2 regions of the Methylophilus sp. Leaf408 genome follow, and region 1 is predicted to be linked to the other one. Evidence: riboswitches for the same ligand, from Rfam matches in the RefSeq annotation. Region 1 holds a riboswitch; the other holds the start of a gene.

Region 1 (11,393 bases):
CAGTGCGATTTCGCCTTCTTCATCATTAATGTCATTCAATGCCTTGGTTGGCAGCGCGATTTCCATACACAGGTTGGACTGGCGCACTGGCGCGACAGCCGGGTCAAACGGGCTGTGCGTGTTGCAGTGGTCAACGTTCTGGATGTAGATACGGCCGGTACCGGCGCGTTCCTGCATCATCAGCGAGAACAACTCCACCGCCGGGATAGTCCGCTTGCGGATGCTGTCATCGTTTTCATATTGCGTATACAGGCGTTCGAACTCATCCTGGTCGGCAAAAAAGGCATCGTACAGGCCCGGGATATCATGCGGCGAGAACAGGGTAATGTTCTGGCTCTTGATCAGGCGCTGGTACATCAGGCGGTTGATCTGCACGCCGTAGTCGAGGTGACGCACGCGGTTTTCTTCCACACCACGGTTGTTTTTCAGAACCAGCAATGACTCCACTTCCAGGTGCCACAGCGGGTAGAACAAGGTCGCCGCACCGCCACGCACACCGCCCTGCGAGCAGGACTTCACCGCAGACTGGAACAGTTTGTAGAACGGCAGACAACCGGTATGTTGTGCTTCACCGCCACGGATTTCACTACCCAGGGCGCGGATACGGCCAGCGTTGACGCCGATACCGGCCCGTTGCGACACGTATTTCACAATCGCGCTGGAAGTGGCGTTGATGCTATCCAGGCTGTCATCACACTCGATCAGCACACAGGAACTGAACTGGCGGGTAGGCGTACGCACGCCGGACATGATAGGCGTAGGCAGAGAAATCTTGAAGGTGGAAACAGCGTCGTAAAAACGCTTGATCAGGTCCAGACGCGCCTGGCCTTTGTAGTTGGCAAACAGGCACATGGCCACCAGGATGTACAGGAACTGCGGGCTCTCGTAGATTTTCTTGGTGACGCGGTTTTGTACCAGGTATTTACCTTCTAGCTGCTTGACCGCCGCGTAAGAGAAATTGAGGTCACGCCAGTGGTCGATGTAGCCATTGAGCACATCGAATTCTTCACGGCTGTAATCACGCAACAAGTGCTGGTCATATTTGCCGAGCTCGGTCAGGCCGGTCACATGGTCAAACAGATGCGGTGGCTCAAACTGGCCATAGGCAATCTTGCGCAAATGGAAAATCGACAGGCGGGCTGCCAGGTACTGGTAATCCGGTGTTTCTTCAGAAATCAGGTCCGCCGCGGATTTGATGATGGTTTCATGGATAGCATCGGTACGGATGCCATCATAGAACTGGATATGGGAGCGCAACTCTACCTGCGACACCGACACATTATTCAGGCCTTGTGCTGCCCAATCAATCACGCGGTGAATTTTGTCGAGATTGATAGGTTCCTTGCGACCATCTCTTTTTGTGGCCTGCATGGATTCGTATTGTGACATTGATGGCTCCCAATTCTGGCAGCGGGGACTATAGAAGACGCAAACGCAAACATGGCACACCGGGCAACACCCGACATCATGATAAATGCACTGCAACTGCCGAGGACACCCCGCCTCAAACGTTAACAAGTAAAAAACTGACGGTCGGTCTCCTGGCTCTCAGGTCATGATTATTTGCTGTCGCCTTCCCGAATTTCTTCAGTGGCTTAAAGTGTTAGCAAACAACTCGCTGATCACAGTTGCGGGGGCAGCCCTGGCTTGATGAATACCGTGCAGTGTTTCACGCACCAGATTCCCTTTTAAATGCAGAAGAAGTGTTTCTCCTGCAAACCGTATGGATGCGACTATAAAACAATATCTATGGCTTTTCAATCAGACAAAACACAAGATATAGTTGTAAAGTCTAGCTTTCATATACAAGGTATTGTTTCTATTAAAGAATATGTTTAAAGAATTTTTTTAATAAAATTTTGAGAAAATGCATTGCATTTTTGATTGAATTACGCATTGAATGTTACAAAGCTGAAACATTTTTAATCAGGGTGCTTAAAACAGGAATAGGCGATAAAAACGCAAGTCTTGCAAGTGGTGATCGCCAACAAATATGAGACTATGCTATCAGTGACAAAATCGGCAAAATGAACCTGCTAGAAAACTCTTTTCCAGGTTAAAAATGCAGTGCAATTGCCGCTCTATTATCGCGATACTGTTTTGCCTGTTTATGTAAAACTATAAGCCACTAACGAAAACCACACTCGCAATGACTTACTTCAATTTCTCCACGATTCGCCTGGCAACCGTCCTGACTTTGGCTATCACTGGCAGTGCTGCACATGCCACCAATGGTATTAACCTGATCGGCTTTGGCGCTGAATCCAGCCTGATGGCCGGTGCTGATGTAGCAGTTGCACGCGACACCAGCGCGCTGAATACCAATCCGGCCGGGCTGACGCAGATCAAGGCACCGCTGCTGGACATGTTCGGCTCGATACTGCGCACCACCGACCTGGTGCATAAAGACCCCCGTAACGAAGAACACGCCTCTAACCGTTACACGCCTCTAGGCGGCGGTGGTTATGCGCGACCAATTGAAGACACATCATGCACGGCGGGCGTAGGTTTCTTTGCACAAGGCGGCGCCGGTGGTGTATTTGATAAAATCCGCACGCCATTTGGCAATCGCGATGATTTATCATCACTGTTCGGTATCGCTAAGGTTATTCCCGGCATTGGCTGCGAAGTGAACGAAAAACTTTCAATCGGGGCCAGCTTGAACTTTGTCTATGCAAGCATAGAGCAGGATTTTTTTGCCAATACCTCAGTCCCTGCTGCGCCCTTTATTGGCTATAAGTTAGAAGATGCATCGGCGATACGCACAGGGTTCAAGCTAGGCATGCAATATCGTGTCACGCCAACATTAACCCTGGCTGCCGCTTATAGCGAAAAGACTGAATTACCACTTACTGGCGGCTCATTAGTAGCTGATTTCACCGGCGCAGGATTAGGTAAGGTGAAGTATTCCGATGCCTCAGTCAAAGGCTTTGCGTTGCCGCGTGAAGTCGCTGTGGGTCTGGCATTTAAACCGGCGGATGCCTGGCTGCTTTCATTCAAGCTAAACTGGCTTAACTGGGATGATGCGATCAATGACGTGAAATTACGCGCCACCAACCCTAATAACTCTTTAGCACCTGCTGTGTATGGTTCAACCAACCCTGCCGACTGGAAAAACCAGTGGGTGATCGCCACCGGTGTTGCTTACAACTGGGATAACCGCACGACCATTTATGCGGGCCACAACTATGGCAAAAACCCGATTCCGCGTGAGACTACCAACCCGTTACTGGCTGGTATTTTAGAGCATCACCTGACGTTTGGTGCCGCGCGCAAGATAGACCAGAACTGGCTTGCAAACGGTGGCGTGGAGTGGATGCTGCCGGTAAAAGTAAAGTACAACAGCGACTTGTTCGGCGAATCGGAAATTCGTAATGAGGCGATTGTGCTGCACTTTATGCTGAGCCGCCGCTGGTAGGTTTAATGCCTATCCATAAAAAGAAAACGCTGATATCTATTACGGATATCAGCGCTGTTAACCAAAAATACGCCTAAAACAGACTCACTAAGCGTTTGCCCGCAACGTTTTAGCCGCTGCCACCATATTCGTCAGCGCCGGCAACACTTCAGCCCATTGGCGTGTTTTCAGGCCGCAATCCGGATTGACCCATAAACGCTCCGCAGGTATACGTTCGGCGGCCTTTTGCATCAACTGCACGATATGTGCCTCGCTTGGAATATTCGGTGAGTGGATATCGTAAACGCCAGGCCCGATCTCGTTCGGGTAGTTGAACTCATCAAATGCATCCAACAGCTCCATATCTGAACGCGAGGTTTCAATGGTAATCACATCGGCATCCATGTCGGCAATCGACTTGATGATATCGTTGAATTCCGAATAACACATATGGGTATGAATCTGTGTTTCATCGGCGACGCCATTGGCGGTGATGCGAAATGACTCCACTGCCCATTGCAGGTATTCATTCCATTGCGACTTGCGCAATGGCAAACCTTCACGCAAGGCTGCTTCGTCGATCTGGATCACATTGATGCCCGCTTTTTCCAGGTCCAGCACTTCCTGGCGTATTGCCAATGCCAGCTGGTAGCACGAGACAGAACGCGGCTGGTCATCACGTACAAATGACCAGTTCAATATCGTCACCGGGCCGGTCAGCATGCCTTTCATCGGCTTGCTGGTCAGTGATTGCGCATACTTGATCCATTCCACGGTCATGGCTTTGGGACGACTGATATCACCAAACAAAATAGGTGGTTTCACACAACGTGAACCGTAAGACTCCACCCAGCCGAACTGGCTGAAAGCATAGCCATCCAGTTGCTCACCGAAATATTCCACCATGTCATTGCGCTCAGCTTCGCCATGTACCAATACGTCCAGCCCCAGGGTTTCCTGTTCTTTGACGCTACGGGCAATTTCAGCTTCCATGGCTTTTTTGTAGCCAGCCTCATCCAGGCGCCCTGCCTTGAACTCACTGCGGGCATGACGAATCTCAGCAGTTTGCGGGAAAGAACCGATGGTGGTGGTCGGGTATTTAGGCAGCTTGAGCAATGCCGCCTGTTTGGCCGCACGTTGCGCATAATCACTCTGGCGCTGACCTAATTGTGACGTCACTTTTTCCAACGCAGCTTTCACCTGCGGATGATTGACGCGTTGCGAACTGCGACGCGCTCCAATCGCGGCCTGATTGTCTGCCAACTGGTCTTTGACTGCCGCTCGACCTTGATTCAAGGCGGTAGCCAGAATATTTAATTCTTGCAGTTTCTGGGTAGCAAACGCCAGCCAGGATTTAATCTCGCTATCCAGCTTTTGCTCACTCTCCAGATCCACAGGGACATGCAACAAAGAACAAGAAGGTGCCAACCACAAACGATCACCGAGGCGTTCTGCAATCGGTTCCAGCCAGTCCAGTGTGGCATTCAAATCTGTTTTCCAGATATTGCGCCCATTGATGACGCCCACTGAAAGCACTTTATGCGCAGGCAACATGCCAATCAAAGACACGACTTCACTGCGTGCGTTGATGGCGTCCACATGCAGGCCAGCCACCGGCAAATTGGCCGCCAGGTATTGGTTATCGGCAAGTTGGCCAAAGTAAGTGGCAACCAGCAACTTGACGCGGCAGCTCTTTAACTGGTGGTAGGCCAGGTTAAATGCATGCTGCCATTCCGCATCCAGCTCGGTTACCAGGAGTGGTTCGTCAATCTGCACCCATTCGACACCTTGTGTGGCCAATGTCTCCAGCAAATCTGTGTACACTTGCAGCAATTGCGGCAACAACGCTAGCCGGTTTGAGTCATCTTTTTCTTTACCTATCGCAAGGTAAGTCACAGGGCCAACAATCACTGGTTTCGCTCTGACGTTTTGCGCTTTGGCTTCGGCCAATTGTTCGAGCAGACGAGTCGCATCCAGCTTGAATTGGGTTTCAGCGGTGAATTCAGGCACGATATAGTGGTAGTTGGTATCAAACCACTTGGTCATTTCCCCGGCAGCCACGCCGCCGCAGCAATGGGCATGCTCTTCGCCAGACGCTGTGGTCCGGCCACGCGCTACACGGAAGTAATTATCCAGTTGGTCGCCATGAAAGTCCTGCACACGGGCTGGCAAATTACCCAGGGTAAAACTCATGTCCAGCACCTGGTCATAAAACGCGAAGTCACCTACAGGCGCTAAATCCAAACTAGCCTGCAACGCCCAGTTACCCTGGCGTAAATCTTGACCGACTTGCTTTAAAACCTCTAATGAAGACTGCCCTTTCCAGTAGGCCTCAAGGGCAAATTTCAATTCGCGTTTTGCGCCTATGCGCGGAAATCCTAGATTGTGTGTGGTGACCATGGTTGTCTCGCCTGTAATCGTTAAGAACACGCATTCTAGAAAACACAAACCATGAAGTAAAATGGTATTATTTCAACTATCGATTAATTTTATTCATACATAAACGATGATTGAACGTATCCATTTGGCGATTATTCGTGAGGTTGAACGGCAAGGCTCGCTGACAGCAGCGGCTGAAAAATTATTTCTCACGCAATCTGCCCTGAGCCACTCCATCAAAAAACTGGAACAGCAACTGGGCACGGATATCTGGCTACGCGAGGGCCGAAGTTTGCGCCTGACCCAGGCCGGGCAATATATGCTGGCAGTCGCCAACCGTTTGCTGCCACAGTTATCGCTGGCTGAGGAGCGCCTGCGCCAGTTTGCCCAGGGCGAGCGTGGCACCTTACGCATAGGTATGGAATGCCATCCTTGCTACCAGTGGTTGCTGAAAGTAGTGTCACCCTACCTGGCCGACTGGCCGGATGTGGATGTGGACGTGAAACAGAAGTTCCAGTTTGGTGGCATAGGTGCGCTGTTTGGCTACGAGATCGATATGCTGGTCACGCCGGACCCGTTATACAAGCCTGGCCTGATATTTCAACCAGTGTTTGATTATGAACAAGTACTGGTGGTGAATCATCAGCATCCATTTGCAAAGTCAGCCTACATAGTGCCTGAGCAGCTAAGCAACGAAACGCTGATTACCTACCCGGTCGAGATAGACCGGCTGGATATCTATAACCAATTTCTGCAACCAGCGGGCATCAGCCCGCACGTACACAAACCGATTGAAACCACTGACATCATGCTGCAAATGGTGGCCAGTGGCCGTGGGGTAGCCGCTTTACCGCGCTGGCTGGTGGAGGAATATCAAAGCAGGTTTGATGTGACGCCGGTGAAACTAGGCAAACAGGGCATCGCCAAACAGATCTACCTGGGTATCCGTGAAACCGATACCCAGATTGACTATGTGCAGGCCTTTATCCAGTTGGCTCAAGGTCGGAAGTGACTGCCATCACTCTAACTGTGTTAACTGTTCACGCAGGCTATCGATATCGTTGGCTTCGCCACGCACAGTGAAGAAAGTGCCGTCATCCTCCGAGCGCTCGCTCAATACCTGGCACGTACTGTAAATTTTGCCGCGCAGTTGTTGTGCGGACCAGGGCACAAAAATCTCGGCTTCAACCAGGTCCTGCTGGAAGAAGTCGACCAGCTTCTGGCGGAGCGCCGCCACTTCATCCGGGCGGCGGGCACTCATGACTATGCAATCCGGGTATTTCAGACGCAGGGCAGCCTCGCACTCGGCTTGCGCCGTGGCATCGCCAACATAGTCTATCTTGTTGAACACCCGGATACGCGGCACATCGTCCGCTTCGATTTCTTCCAGTACTTTATCTGTCACTTCAAGCTGGCGCTCAAAGCCGGGATCGCTTGCATCAATCACATGCAGCAGCAATGACGCATCCAGCGCCTCATCCAGCGTGGACTTGAAAGAGGCGACCAGGCCATGCGGCAGGTTCTTGATAAAGCCGACCGTATCACTGACCAGCACGCGTGGCACACTCTCGGGGTACAGGGCCCGCACCGTGGTGTCCAGTGTGGCGAAAAGCTTATTCGCCACCAGCACCTCGCTGCCAGTGAGTGCGCGCATCAAGGTAGATTTACCGGCGTTGGTATAACCGACCAGGGCGACACTCGCCATCGTCTCGCGCTCCTGACGGCGGGCGCGTTGCGTCCTGCGCTCGCCATCCATCACGATAATTTCCTGTTGCAGATCGGCAATGCGGTCACGAATCTTGCGCCTGTCCAGCTCGGTGTGCGACTCACCTGCCCCGCGGCCCCCCGCCCCACTGCGCTGACGGCCTTGTGGACCAGCCAGTTTCGCTGCCTCGCGCAAACGTGGCGCCATATAGCCAAGACGGGCAATCTCCACCTGGGCGCGTGCGGCGCGTGAGCGGGCATTGCGGTGAAAGATTTCGAGGATGACCATGGTGCGATCCATCACCTCGCAGCCCACTTCAATTTCCAGGTTACGCGCCTGGGCCGGCGAAATTTCGTGGTCAACCAGGACGGCCTCAATAGTGGGTAACTGTGCATCCAGCGACTGAGATTCATCCTCGGCAGATTCAATGCTGACGTAATCACGAATTTCCTCACGCTTACCTATCCCAAGATAACCGGTGGTATCAAAGCTAGAGCGCTTCTGTACAAATGTGTTTACGATTTTGTAGCCCAGCGTTTTTGCCAGTTCGCGCAGCTCGTTCAAAGAGGCTTCAAACTCGATATCACTCACATTGGGTAGCTGAACAGCCGCAACTACGGCGTATCTGATGGGCTCTTTTACTTCACTTTGCATTAGGGAGTTTTATCTCTTGGATTGGTGAGGGTAGATAGTACCTTTAAATGCAAGCTGCACCACTATGCAGACTTAGATAAAGTCTGAAAGACTGAATCTCATGTGTATGTTTTGACAGGCAAAAAACAGGAATTGTTAAGCTCATTCACTTGAAAGCATGCAAAATAAACGATGAAACAAAAAAGACGCGTGATCATCGCGTCTTTTTTGAGTCTCATTTGATTAGCCAATAATAACCAATCATCAACAATGGGATAGCTATTGCAACCCACGAGAGCCAGTGCCAGATACCTGTCCCTAATAATGCGGACAGCAACCCGAATGCCGTTAGTATTGCGAGTAACATCGGCCAACCCCATATACCGAAAAAGCGCTTATTCATCATGTCTCCTGTTAAACCCGTTGCGCATGCTTCTGCTCCAGTTCGCTTATCCGTAGCTCGGTATGCTGTCGCCGTTTGATCCATAGATACAAGCCGCTACCCAGTACCACAATCGTCACCAGGTCCAATAAGGTCCACAGAACTTTCAGCGGCAACCCACCATAATCACCAAAATGCAGTGGTTGCGAAAGCAGCAGGGTTTTCACATACCAGGGCATTTCCCTGGTATCGGTTAATTTTGCAGTTTGCGCATCCACCAAGGCTGGGCGTAGTAAACGTGAAGTGACCGGCGTATTGCCTTTCATAAATACCGTGTAATGATGCGGGCTGGAAAACATACTGCCCGGAAATGCGACAAAGCTGACATGCATATCCGGAACCGCTTTTTTGGCGGTCTCTATTGAGTCTTGCAGGGAACCCAATTGGGTGGGCGGCGGCAGCCCTTTGTAAGGCGCAATCATTTCTGCCATTTGGTCACTTTGCCAGACAAAAATCACAATCTGGCTCAGGGTATTAATTGTGCCAGTCAGCCCCACTACCAATGCCCAGATCAAGGTAGCCACACCCAGCAGGTTATGGATATCCAGCCATTTGAGCCTGGCCTGTTTCTCCCGACGAATAGTGCCGAAGTCCAGTCGCCGCATAAACGGGTGATAAAGCACAATACCTGAAACGATTGCGGCCACGAACAGCAACCCCATCAATCCTAAAAACAGCATACCGGGCATGCCGGCAAACATATCCACATGTAATTTCAGCATGACATACATAAAACCACGCTCAGGTGGCGGTGCATCGAGCACTTTGGCCGTGCGGGTATCTATGAGCACGATATTGGAATCATCCGGGGAGGCATCCATCGTTTTCGCCATGGAAACCAAGGTCACATTTGGATGCTCGTCCTGCTCCCAGAACATGAAACGGATGACATCTTGCGGTCTTTGTTTCCTGGCAGCCTCAGCAACTTTGTCCAAACTGATATTGGGCGTATTTTCCGGCATGGGTGGGGCTCCCACCACACCAACCAGATGCTCGATCTCTTCATGAAAGATCAAAGGCAGCCCAGTGATGCACAGCATCAGTAAAAATGCTGTGCAAATCAGGCTGGTCCACTTGTGAATCAGATACCACTTGCGGATAGTCATAAGATTACTTTTTTCATCTAACCTATCGCCGAGTGACTAAAAATCAGCCGTTGCCGACAGCAATAAAGTACGTGGCATGCCGAGATAGATATAGCCTTCGTTAGAAGTATTCCAGTAATCGCGGTTGAACAGATTCTCGATATTGGCACGAATAGTTACAGGCGTATCCTGCAATTTAGTTTTGTAACGTGCACCGATATCAAACCTGGTAATACTTGGGATAGACACGTTATTCGCCTGATCCACATATTGTTTGCTGGTGTAGATGACCCTGGAAGTCAATGTCAAACCGCTGACAAGCACCGGTTCCCATTCGCCACCCAGGCTAACTTGCCAATCAGGCACACCGACGGGTGTATTGCCATTTAGAGCAGTACTTTCATTTTTAACCAGCTTACCTTGCGTATAAGCACCGCCACCTAGCAGACGAACGCCAGAAACTATCTCGCCAAATACGTTAAGCTCAACACCTCGATTCCGCTGTTCACCACTGACACTTAATGTATTATTAGCGACCACTGCACTGGGACGCTCAATTTCAAACACGCTCAATGTAGTGGCAATACTGCCCCAATCCTTTTTTATGCCCGCTTCTTTTTGCTTGGTTTTATACGGTGAGAAGGCCTGCCCGCCATTACTCAAAGTAGGTGCTGCAATCTGGCCTTGACTCAAGCCTTCAATATAGTTGGCATACAAAGACACGCCTTCCCAAGCTTTTAACACCACACCAGCTACAGGTGTAATTGCGCTTTCATCATATTTGGCACTGTTTTTTACTCCACCAGCAGCGAAATTATAAGATTGCTGCTCTACATTTTGATGTCTAGCACCTAAAGTAATCAATAACTTTTCATCCAAGAATGACAAGGTATCTGCCACTGCATAGCTCGTTAATGATATTGTGCCTAGCCTGACTTTACTGCCATCCATACCTGAGGTGCTAGGTGTGTCTATATAGGTAGGGGCATAGATATTGCTGAAAACAAAGCCAGACAAAGCAGTCATGAATATATTGGTATTCTGATTAACTTTTGTTGCACCAATACTCACCTGGTGTCCCACTTTGCCCGTGGAAAATTTAAACCGACTGCCCGCTTCATACGACTCTGACTTTACCTCAAACATTTGCAAAATTGGCGTAGATCTAAAGTCTCCATTAGCGTTCAGTTGGTCTGGATTGCCTGCCACCGCGTCCATCTGGCTGTTCCGAGTACCTACACCGGCATACACCATCGCGGCATCAGTCAGATCATATTCGCTCCTTAATACCATGGAACGGTCTTTCATTTGCGAATGACCATAACCCGGGTAGTTCAGTTTATTATCAGGTGCGTCCGGCATTTTGGCGAGGGTATCGCCGACTTGGAACTGGCGGACAACTTTGTTGATCGTTTCTTGCTGATTAATGAAATCAGCTGTGACACGTAGCCGTTCGCCACGATAATCCAGCGCCAGGCTACCCATAAACTCTTCCAGTTTCTGTCTATCTATCGTGGTATCGCCTTTGCGATACATCCCGTTCAGGCGCACACCAAATGCATTACTCTCACCAAAACGGCGTCCTAAATCGGCAGTCCCGCCAAACACGGAGTCATTCATGTAAGTCACGCCGAAACGGCTTAACGCCTCATCCGCTGCACGTTTTGGCACAATATTGATACTGCCACCCACATTACCACTGGGTGGCATGCCGTTCAGCAATGAGCTAGGCCCTTTGAGGACTTCAATACG
Region 2 (11,393 bases), 1.7 Mb from region 1:
GCATTGACCTGGCGATCGCGTGCGTTGTGAAAACGGCTCAGCTCCGGAAAACAATCCTGCCCGCCAGCTGCGGTTATCAGCTCCGCTGCCCAGCGGATACTGCACATCATGGGCTCATCCCACTCTTCAAAATAGATAGTTGGTTTGCGTGACCAGGTGGCAGCCCGGTTACGAGAGGCATCCAGCAACGCCTGATATTGCGTGACCAACATTTGTGCCTTTTCGCTGGCGCCGACCAGGTCACCCACGGTCAGTATCATTTGCAAGGTTTCATCCAGGCTACGCTGGTTAAATACATGTACCTGGCAGCCGGCTTTGATCAGCGAGGCAGCAATGTCTGCCTGCAAGTTGGAAAAACAAAGCACCAGGTCAGGATCCAGCGCCAGAATCTTGTCGATATTGGCACTGGTAAAACCGCTGATCTTTGGTTTTTCTTTCCTGGCGATTGCCGGACGGGTAGTGAAGCCTGAGATGCCAACAATGCGGTCCTGCTCACCCAGCAGATAGAGTACTTCTACCGTTTCCGTGGTCAGGCATACGATGCGTTGCGGCCAGTGACTCATGGCTGTTGCGTATCCTTATTCCAGCCATTTTCCATCAGCATCTCGGACAAAGGTTTTTCCGTTGCCCAGCCTTCTTCCACCAGCATGGGTGATTTGTAAAAGGTATTCACATAACCCAGGCATAAAATTGCAACCGGTTTTGCATCATGTGGCATGCCCAGTAACGAAGCCAGCGCCTGCGGATCAAACAGGCTGACCCAGCCCATGCCTATGCCTTCGGCGCGCGCGGCCAGCCACAGGTTCTGGATCGCACAACTGACAGAAGCCAGGTCCATTTCCGGTAAGGTACGGCGGCCAAAAACGTATTTCTCACGCTGGTCACATAGTGTCGCGACCAGTAACTCTCCACAGTCCAGAATACCTTCTACTTTCAACCGCATAAATTCGGCCATGCGCGCCGTATTTTCGACTTCACCTATGGCTTGCGCAGTCAGTTTGCGCTCTTCATCAACCAGTGTGTGGATACGTTTGCGCAACTCAACATCACTGATACGGATAAACCGCCATGGTTGCATCAGGCCAACGCTAGGTGCATGATGCGCTGCTTGCAGAAGTTTTTGCAATAATTCCGGAGCGATAGGCGTAGGCAAAAAATGCCGCATATCGCGCCGTTCGGCAATCACTTTGTAGATCGCCGCTTTATCATTTTCAGGATAGGCAAAACTCATGGCAGGAAAAACTGCGCGGCCAGCGCCGGGTTAGACGGGAAATAAAAATGCAAAAAACTGGCGGTGATGTTTTGATCACGGTAGATCGCTTCGCCCGTGCCATATCGGCCTTTGCCGTGTGCAATCGCCGGCAGGTCAGTCTCGAAACGCCCATAGTGAAAAGTATGTGCGCCTATGGTACTGGTGCCATTTTCATTTGGCAACGTCGCATGTTGCGTGCCCAGGCCTTGCCGTTTGCTTTCAATGTTGCCGTGACCTTTTAATAACCCAAAAACCGGGCGGCCATCCAGACTTTCGCCTAATGACAACATGCCACCACACTCTGCCAGCATGGGTATGCCAGCTGCCGCAGCCGCCTGCATGCTGTCGCGCATGCCGGTATTGTTTTCAATTTTTTCCAGATGCAATTCAGGGTAACCGCCAGGCAGCCAATAGGCATCTGCCACTGGTAATTGCACGTCTGTTAACGGAGAGAAGAATGTAATGCTTGCACCCAACGCTCGCAGCAGATCCAGGTTGGCCTGGTAGATAAAACAGAAGGCAGCATCTTTAGCGACGGCAATTGTTTTGCCTTGCAAAAGTAGCTCGTCAGAATCGTTTTCTGGCGCATCAAAACTCACAGTTGGCGGCAGCGGAATTTCTTGCCCCAATAATTGCGCGGCGGCTTCTATGCGCTGATCAATATCGTTGATTTCCTGTGCCAGATGCAAACCCAAATGGCGTTCGGGCAGGCTTAATTGATCGTTATATGGCATGGCACCTAGCCACGGAATATCGGCAGGCAATGCTTCTCTGATCATGCGTGCATGGCCTTCACTGCCTATCTGGTTCGCAATGACGCCTGCGCGTTGCAAGCCAGGGCGGAATGCATACAAGCCATACGCGACCGCAGCGAACGTTTGTGCCATGGCTTTAGCGTTGACTACCAGCCCCACCGGGATGCCAAAACACTCGGCGATATCGGCGCAGGAAGGGTTGCCGTCGTACAGCCCCATCACACCTTCCAGCACGATCACATCATTTTCCTGCGCGGCTTTATAAAGCAAACGATGCGCATCTTGTTCGCCACACATCCCTAAGTCAAGGTTGTAAACCGGTTTTCCGGTGGCAACTTCGAGGATCATGCCGTCAATAAAATCCGGTCCGCATTTGAATGCCTGCACGCGCAAGCCGCGATTACGGTAAGCACGAGTCAATGCCGCTGTGGTCATGGTTTTACCTTGTCCCGACGCGGGTGCCGCCATCAGCATGGCATGGCAGGTTGCAGCTTGGGATTGCATTACAAATCTATTCCAGCCTGGGCTTTAACGCCTAAACGCCAGGCATGCTTGACGTCCATCAGTTCGCTCACCGTATCGGCAGCGTTTCGTAATGCTTCTGAGGCACCACGGCCGGTGATGACCACATGCTGCATGGGCGGGCGGTTGGCAATGGCATCCAGTACCATTTGCTCATCCAGGTAGCCATATTTGAAGGTGTAGGTCAGTTCGTCGAGCACCACTAATTGAATCGCCGGATCTTGCAGCATGCCAGCGACAATTTGCCAGCCGCGCATAGCGGTGTCGGTATCACGCTGGCGGTCTTGCGTGTTCCAGGTAAAACCTTCGCCCAGCACATGCCAGCTCACTAATGGATGTTCGCGGAAAAAGGCTTCTTCTCCGGTATCAGACCTGCCTTTGATGAATTGGGCGACACCGACACGCATGCCGTGGCCGAGTGAACGGGCAACCATGCCAAAGGCGGAAGAGCTTTTGCCTTTGCCATTACCGGTGAGGATCAGCAGCACGCCTTTCTCAACCTTGGCCTGCTCGATCTTTTCATCAATGACCGCCTTTTTTCTTATCATGCGCGCCTTGTGGCGGCTGTCGCGGTCATTGGTTTCCGTCATATTTAAGACTTAAGCTTTTTCTTGAATAGAGCGTTTGGCCAGGCCAAAAACTACGTGCGCAATCAAGGCAACTACTACCCAGAACGCAATGGCTTCCAGCTGTTTTGGATAGTATTTCACCAGACGTGTGCCAAATTCCATCAGGTTTGGGTTGGCGTAACGGCCACCGAAGAAGTAGAAACCGCCGCTGGAAAACAATTCTGCAATAGCTGACGCCACCACAACCACACCTGCAAGTTTGAACAGGCTGCTGAATTCCCAGCTGGTATTGTCCGCCGTCCAGCGACCTGCCAGCCACATGGTGCCATAGGCTGGCAGCAAAAAGCCGTAAGCCGGTGTCACGCAGAAATTGCTGACGCCACCCCAGGTCACTGCCGCTAAATCAAGCCCAACACACAAAGCCAGCAGGGCAACGAACATAATGGTAGAACGCAGATAGTAGCCAGCAATGAAGAAAGCTGCATACGAAGCGCTAGGCAAAAAGTCGATGGACGCGAAATGATGGCCGCGCGTCACAATGACCATCAGTGCAATGACCAATGCGATTGCCAGAGATTGAGTTGAAATTTTACGTGGCATGCCAACGACTCCCAAAATTTTATTAAATTAACTAGGGGTGGATTTTAGCCCAATTCCATCTGGCTTGGTCAAAATCCAACCGTAGCAAACATTACTTCATGTCATAACTCAGGCTGACGAATACATTGGTGCCCATGGTGTTGTAGTCGATATTGCCTGGGGCAATCGCTAATACATAGTTTTTGTCTAAGATGTTGTTAGCACGCGCTTGCAAACGCCAATGAGGATCGATTTGATAAGCCAAAGTAGAATTTAACAAGGCGTAGCCGCTCATAGGAACGCGATTGGCCGTATCGTTGTAACGCTCAGATGAAGCACTTAGCTCACTAGACCAATCCCATGCACCGTTTTTATATTGCAGTACTAAGTTGCCAAAACTCTGGGCGCGTCTTATCAGCAGGTTGTCAGTTGCATCGACGCGTGGAGACTGCAAAGTTAAATTACCGGACAGAAACCAGTTCTCTGCTAATGCCAGACTGCTCTCCAATGTCATGCCCTGAATTTCTATTTTGCCAGCATTGACGGCACAGCTTGGAAAGCCAGTTGGACAGTCTGTCGTTGCATTCTGGATAAAGTTGCGGATGTGGTTATCAAATACGGTAAATTTCGCCTGTAATTGTTGACCCTGGTAGCGCAAGCTGGCCTCAATATTGTCAGCTTTTTCTGAGGGTAAGTTAGGATTCCCAAAATTGTTGGCATACAGTTGGTTGAAAGTAGGCGCCCTGAAAGAAGAGCCATACTGTGTCGTGAATTGCCAGGCCGGTGAGAAAGCATAGCCATAGCCAATACCACCAGTCGTGTAATTGCCGAATTGACTGTTGTGGTCTTCGCGCAATGAAAGTTGAGTGCTATGTGCGTCAAACTTGCCAACATAGCCAAGTACAAAAGCGTCATTGCTACGACTTCTCTCTAGCGTTCGTCTGCCTGTGTTTTCGGTTAATACTTCTTGCTCCAGCCTGTCATATGCAAAGGTGAGTGTGCCATTGGATAGTTTGTAATCATGTTGCCAAGAGAGTTGGCGTTGTTCAGTCTCAATATTATTGTTTGTCGCTGCGTTGAGTACACTAAATGACTGGTCGCGGCCTATGCTGTATTGGACCTTACTGTTCCAGTGATCAGTCAATGCATTCCTCAGTGTCAGGCCATAGCCTTGCTGGTAACGTTCTAAATAATTGCCGATAAAGGTGCTATCGTATTGGTTTTTGCCTTTGCTTTCCAGGTAGTTCAAGCCTAGTGAATGGCCAGGCGCAAACTCGAGGTCGGCATATGCTGTACCACTGAAGTTGTTATATCCATCGCGGTCTTTTTCGGCGACAGCAGTTGGGCGCTTTTTCGCACTAATCCCACGAGTATCGTAGTTACTCACCTGCGCACCGAATTTTAAGGCTTGATAGGCCGTGTCAAAACCTGCATTTCCGCTGTAAGCATCGTAACTCCCTGCGCCTGCACTGGCGTAAAGATGGGTGTTATTAGTTTTTCCTCGTTTGGTGAAAATCTGGATCACACCGCCAATTGCATCCGAGCCATACAGACTGGAAGCTGGTCCGCGTAAAATTTCGATACGGTCTATCAATGCCAGCGGGATATTTTCAAACGCGGTGGTGCCGGTTGTGCCCGAGTTGATGCGTACGCCATCGACTAACACGATCAACTGGTTATCGTTGGTGCCACGTAATCCAATATTGCTGCTAGTCCCCATGCCGCCATTGGTATAAATTTCTACGCCGGGCTGCAGTCTTAACAAATCTGCGATAGAGCCACCGCGTAGCCGGTTGATTTCTTCACTTTCAATCACGGTGATATCACCAGTGACGGTTTTAGTTGATTGTAAAGTCCTGCTGGCAGTGACCACGACTTCGTCCATATCAGGGGTTGCCAGCGTTTCTGCTGCAAATAGGCTATGAGGTAGAATTGCCATTAGCACGAAGAATGTTGTTTTTTTCATAAAATTTAATCCGTTAATTACTTTTGCTTGAGTGTATGTAGTGTAGTAAGGGATATTAAAAATCCGCTTTTAATCCCACTCGCCAAGTACGCGCAAAATCTATTGGATATACAGTATTGTCTTGCACTTGAATTGAGTTCTCATGTTCAAAAATATTATTAACGGCGGTGTATACATTCAAGTTTTTATATTGATAACTCAATGTAAGGTTGGTTGATTCGTAACGATTTTGTTTTTGATCAAAGTTGTTTTGCAGATCATTAAATGCATAGGCTTTGGCACGCCATGTGTGATTCAAATTCAAAGTGGCATTATTGAAAAGCTGATAGTTAATGTTTGCAATGACTGTGTGTTTGGGCACCCCTGGCAGATTTTTATCTTTGATCAAAACACTACCATCATTGTCACTATCGATAATTGCACGCGTAAAGGTATAAATAACGCCTGTACTTAGTTCCTCGTTTAGTTTCAATTGATCCTGAATCTCCACACCATATTTGTGTGATTGATCGATATTTGTGTTGGTGCCTAACCCACCCATTGTTGGGTTGTAGAAGATTTCGTTAGATAGACTTGAGTAAAAGCCAGATGCTTTAAAACGGTTGGTTTGAGTGACGTGATTGAAACCAATATTAAATGTTCTGGATTTCGTAGGGACCACATCCGGATTAAAGCCAGAGCCAAAATTAAAAAATCGATCTATGTCAGGAGCTTGAAAGGCATAGTTTAAGTTTGAAAACAGCGACAATTCTTGACCAAATTTGTAGTTGGCACCAACATCGAATGCTTCTAGGTTGTGTTCTTTGTTAATGGAAGGGGAGCCAAAAGATTGCAGCCGGTAATTAACACGTTCATGGCGTGCGCCAGCAGATAATGTAAGGTTATCTAATTCATATTCTGCCTGTGTAAAGAAGCCGAGATTGTTTTTACTGCTTTTATCCGAGATACGCTCCATGGTCCCGTCAAAGTTCTGTATACCAGCCATTACTTTTAAGTTTTCTGCTGCATATTTCAACAATAGTTCATCATTTTTGTAGTCGTAGGTACGTAGCTGCGAGAAGGGGAATGGTGGTTGTGGAGCATCGAAGAAAGATGTCTTGCGTTGATGGTCGTGAGCAATGCTAATCATCAGGTTTTCATTAATGTCATACTCAATGCCCGCACGCCACTGGTCCATTTCATAACGTTGGAAAGTATAGGCATTCCCGCTATTCTGACGTGGATTTTCATTAAATTCAGCTTTAGTGATTGGGCCTACATAAAACGTGCTGATGCGAGCACTGGTGGCATTAGCCTTTAAGCGAAGTTTATCTATTGGCTTGATTGTTAATTTGACATTTTGTGAAGTGTTATCGAACTCATCCCTTTTTCCAAAAATATCCTTTTTACTAAACCCATCATAGCTTTCATCGGATGCGCTTGCGGAGAGTGAAATATATTTGCTGGAGATTCCCCCCGAAACATACCCCGATTTCTGACCATAATTACCTAATGAGCCAGCGACTGAAATGCCGGTTTTTGCCTTGGTATATATTTGAATTGAGCCTGCGGTTGCGCCATCACCATAGATCACGGAACCACTGCCTTTGCTGATTTCGATCCGCTCAATATTGCTGAGTGGAATGGCCCCGATTAATTGTGGCGACATGTCAATATTATTTAAACGCTGACCGTCCACACTTACGACAACATTTTGATAGCCGTTTTCATTACCATAACCACGCATATTGATAAGTGGCGCGGCTTTATTGCCGAATCCTGACAGGATGTTTAACGAAGAGTACTGAGCAAGAAAGTCATATAAGTTGCTTGCGCCAGAGGCTTGAATCTGGTCCGAGGTGTGGATCTCAGATGCGTAGGTGGTTTCTGTATCCTTGCGTTCAAAGCCAGATGACTTAACAGTGACATCATCCAGTTGCAGATCTTCAGCGAATGCAGGTGTGGTTAAAAGCGTGGCAATGACGCTAAATAAAAACTTCTTTTTCATTATCTTATCCCTGTGTCATATGCGACCCCGCATATGGGTTATTGGGCAATACTCAGGGATAAGGGACAATGAATCTGGATTTGCTATGGTTAGCAAAAAGAGAAATACACTATCAGACACCGTCACCCCGCGGTATTGCAAATGGTTGGTTGTGAGGCCGGTCTCCGGGCTTGCAAGTTTTGATCTATCGCCTTCCCGAGTTTGCACTCAGTGGCATGTTGATAGACCCGCACTTGCTTACCGTTGCGGGGGCAGCACAGGCATTGCGAATGTGAATTCACGCACCTGTTTCCCAGTTTCACTCTTGGCTGCAAGAACACAGCGTCGAGCACCTGACAACTGGCGCCTATTTTAGTAGAAAGTGTCTGTTTTAGCTAGAAAACCATGGTTGTGTAGCGAAGTTTAAATTGTTAAATTACTTTGAAAAACTACGCTTAGCTATTGACCACAATCATTTTTTTCATTGATAATGACTCAATGGATGCTGATCTGAAAAGTTTGGAAGAGCGTGTGGCGAAGTTAATTGCGCTTTGCAATCAATTGCGTGAGGATAATGGTCAGTTACGCCAGGAGGTCTCAAAATTGCATCAGGAGTCGCAATCCCTCAAGCTGAATATGACGCAAGCCAGCGTGCAATTGGAAAAATTGTTATCTGCATTACCACAGGAAGGTCAATAAACGATGGCGAAACAACCAATCGATATTGAAATTATGGGTCGTGCATTTAGTGTGACATGCACGGATGAAGAGCGCGATGTCATCGTGCAGGCAGTGGGTTACCTGGATGGTAAAATGCGTGAAATACGCGATGCGGGCAAGATGGTCAGTGTGGAGCGAATTGCGATTATGGCGGCACTGAATATCACGCACGAGTTATTGAATACCCGAAGTGCAGGTGTGGATGTGGGCGATGTGAAAAAACGCATTAGCACCATGCAGCAGCAAATGGATGAGGTGCTATCCAGCCAGAATAAATTGCTGTAATCCCCTGAACTTCACAAAATATTCACCGTCATTGATAGTAAATGGCGTATCATTTTTTAACCACATAGTTTTACTTCGGCTTAAATTTAATCCGCTGTACTTTTAATCTGGTGTGTTAAGGCGTTGCCTGAGTCTAAAATTCCTTGAACTAGTCTTTGTTATAGGTTTCGGCTCATCAGGTGCTGTGCGATCGCACTAAGTTGGGAGGTCTTTTAAGACTCCCTTGGCGTGTGAACCTAATGTACCTTAGGCTGTTACCACCTGAACTTTTTGGTTCAGGATCAAGGCTCAGGTAACCCCTTAGCACATCATTTTCAATGACTACGCTATCTTAAGGCGTGGTACATCAAGTCAGCCAGACTGACGACTTCCAGGCAACTTTCATCGCAAGACTCCAACACTACCGGTGGCGCGTAGCCTGCTTCGCTGGCTTGTAACCAGCGGCCTGCGCACAGACACCAGCGATCGCCAGCCTGCAATCCGGGAAAGTCATAATCCGGCAGAGGGGTTGATAAGTCGTTACCCTGGGCTTTGGAATACGCCAGAAACTCATCTGTCATTTCTGCACAAACCGTGTGTCTGCCTAAATCTTCCGGATGAAACCCGCAGCAGCCATCCCGCATAAAGCCGGTGACAGGGTGTATGCTGCAAGGAATAAGCAAGGTGCCGAGGACGTTTTTAGCCATGATATCTATGTGTGGTCACTCTTTGGGAGTGGAGTAGCTTTCGGTTTGTGAGCGTTGGGGTTTATGATACTAGGGTTTATGATACTGGCATTTTGCACATTTAGAAGAAGGTTTTAAGCAATGGCACGTTACTGGCTGATGAAGTCCGAACCCTCGGATGTTTCTATTGATGATTTGGCGGGGTTCCCAAACCAGAGCGTTGACTGGTATGGGGTGCGCAATTACCAGGCGCGTAACTTCATGCGAGACCAGATGAAGGTCGGTGATGGCGTATTGTTTTACCACTCTAATTGTGAGGTGCCTGGCATTGCCGGCATCTGTGAAGTGAGTACGCTGGCTTATCCGGACAAGTTCCAGTTTGTAAAAGGGCACAAGTATTTTGACCCTAAATCTACTCCGGAAAACCCGCGTTGGGTCAATGTGGATGTGAAGCTGGTGCGTAAAACCCGCTTGCTGAGCCTGAAAGAATTACGCGAAATCCCCGAGCTTTCTAATATGAGAATATTGCAAAAAGGGAACCGATTGTCGATTACGCCAGTCGATCCCAGGGAGTGGGCATTAATCACGAAATTGATTAGCGCATGAAGCCTTGCCTGGAGGCGTTACGCATGTTTATATTTTCATTCGCTTAGGTCATGAAAACACAGCGCAAAAAAGCGGTGTTGTATATCCTTGTTTCAGGGTTCCTCATTGCTTTTATTGGTGCTTTATTGTTTCTGTGGATTTATTTTTCCAGCATGCGCGAAATGCACCAGACCACGCGCAATCTTTACGAAAAGCCGTTTGCGGTTTCTAATGCGGCGCTTGAACTTAAAGCCGCTTTATATCAAATCCGCAGTAGCTTGTTATATGCAACGCTGATCAAGGCGGATGCGAGTGATGTGGCTGCCACTATCACGTTTATCGAAAAGCACGAGCGGTTGGCGGAAGAGAAGATTGCCGTGATGCAGCACAGCTATTCCGGTGACCCGCAACAAGTCATCAATCTCCGTCAAAAATGGCAGGCACTCAACCAGGTACGCGACCAGATTTTGCAAAAACTGGAAGATGCCAAATTTTCTGAAGCCAACCGCTTGATTGAAACTGACTGGACTAGCCGCTTTGCAGAAGTGGCCAGGTTGAATGAGTCCATCCTTGGCTTTGCTAATCAGCGTGCCACTCAATATGTGAATGAAAGCCAACAACGGCTGCAGCGGCATACCAAGGCGGGTTTGATATACGCCGGGTTATTACTATCCCTATTTTTGCTGGTCAGTGTATTTGTTGTGTCGCGCATCTACCGCTTGCATATCGAGGCAGACAAATTTGCATTTACCGATTTTTTAACCGGCATCGCCAATCGCCGGCATTTCATGCATGAGCTGGAATCCGAAATCAGACGCAGTCAGCGTTACGAAGCCCCATTTTCGTTCGCGATGGTGGATATTGATCATTTCAAAAAAATAAATGACAAATACGGCCATTATGCCGGTGATGTGGTGTTGCAGAATTTTTGCCTGCGGTGTGTGAATGCGCTGCGCACCAGCGATATGGTCGGCAGGCTGGGTGGTGAAGAGTTCGGTATCCTGATGCCGATGACAGATCTACATGAAGCTACGCGCGTGATTGAGCGTCTGCGCTCAGAAATCGACCATAGCGTCTTGATTGAAAATGGCGAAAAAATCCATTACACCGCTTCATTTGGCCTGGTTTCGACCTCACAGCTGAATGACCAGCAAGGTTTGTCACATATGATGCGCATGGCTGATGCTGCCTTGTATTCTGCCAAGCAACAAGGCCGAAACCGCGTTTTTATTGCTAATCATTGATCCGTGTATGCGTTAACGCATTCCATCTATTTCACTTGCCCGCATGAGGCAAATATTTCTCTCCTATACTCAATTCGTTTTCGCTTCATGATGTTTTGAGCGATGTCTGTGCATACACCTTTTTAGTGCACTTTAATGGTGCGTTAGCGGGATTGCAGGCCTCAGGCATATAGTCGTTTTTGAGTAAATCTCTGATATTGAATCTCTTCATCCGTAAATATTTATCTATTTAACTATTTGATTATTAATAACTTTATTTGATTATTTTACCATTTAAATAGTGCT

The links. A riboswitch is a leader RNA that binds a small molecule or an ion and turns the genes downstream of it on or off. The one in region 1 is predicted to bind cobalamin.
Region 2: another riboswitch for cobalamin. It lies ahead of LPA26_RS08910 (TonB-dependent receptor); the one in region 1 lies ahead of nrdA (class 1a ribonucleoside-diphosphate reductase subunit alpha).

Annotation. Positions count from the first base shown of each region.
Region 1 is NZ_CAKASK010000001.1:178,796-190,188, reverse strand. Features, by position in the region: gene nrdA (class 1a ribonucleoside-diphosphate reductase subunit alpha) at 1-1,389, opposite strand, end outside; cobalamin riboswitch at 1,514-1,739, opposite strand; gene LPA26_RS00810 (OmpP1/FadL family transporter) at 2,150-3,418, shown strand; gene metE (5-methyltetrahydropteroyltriglutamate--homocysteine S-methyltransferase) at 3,506-5,797, opposite strand; gene LPA26_RS00800 (LysR family transcriptional regulator) at 5,904-6,788, shown strand; gene hflX (GTPase HflX) at 6,795-8,135, opposite strand; gene LPA26_RS00790 (PepSY domain-containing protein) at 8,529-9,662, opposite strand; gene LPA26_RS00785 (TonB-dependent receptor) at 9,699-11,393, opposite strand, start outside.
Region 2 is NZ_CAKASK010000001.1:1,881,458-1,892,850, reverse strand. Features, by position in the region: gene LPA26_RS08940 (cobalamin-binding protein) at 1-563, opposite strand, end outside; gene bluB (5,6-dimethylbenzimidazole synthase) at 560-1,231, opposite strand; gene LPA26_RS08930 (cobyrinate a,c-diamide synthase) at 1,228-2,511, opposite strand; gene cobO (cob(I)yrinic acid a,c-diamide adenosyltransferase) at 2,511-3,119, opposite strand; gene LPA26_RS08920 (hypothetical protein) at 3,129-3,698, opposite strand; gene LPA26_RS08915 (TonB-dependent receptor domain-containing protein) at 3,790-5,643, opposite strand; gene LPA26_RS08910 (TonB-dependent receptor) at 5,699-7,630, opposite strand; cobalamin riboswitch at 7,768-7,981, opposite strand; gene LPA26_RS08905 (hypothetical protein) at 8,108-8,308, shown strand; gene LPA26_RS08900 (cell division protein ZapA) at 8,312-8,614, shown strand; gene LPA26_RS08895 (DUF2237 family protein) at 8,941-9,300, opposite strand; gene LPA26_RS08890 (EVE domain-containing protein) at 9,421-9,885, shown strand; gene LPA26_RS08885 (diguanylate cyclase) at 9,936-11,108, shown strand.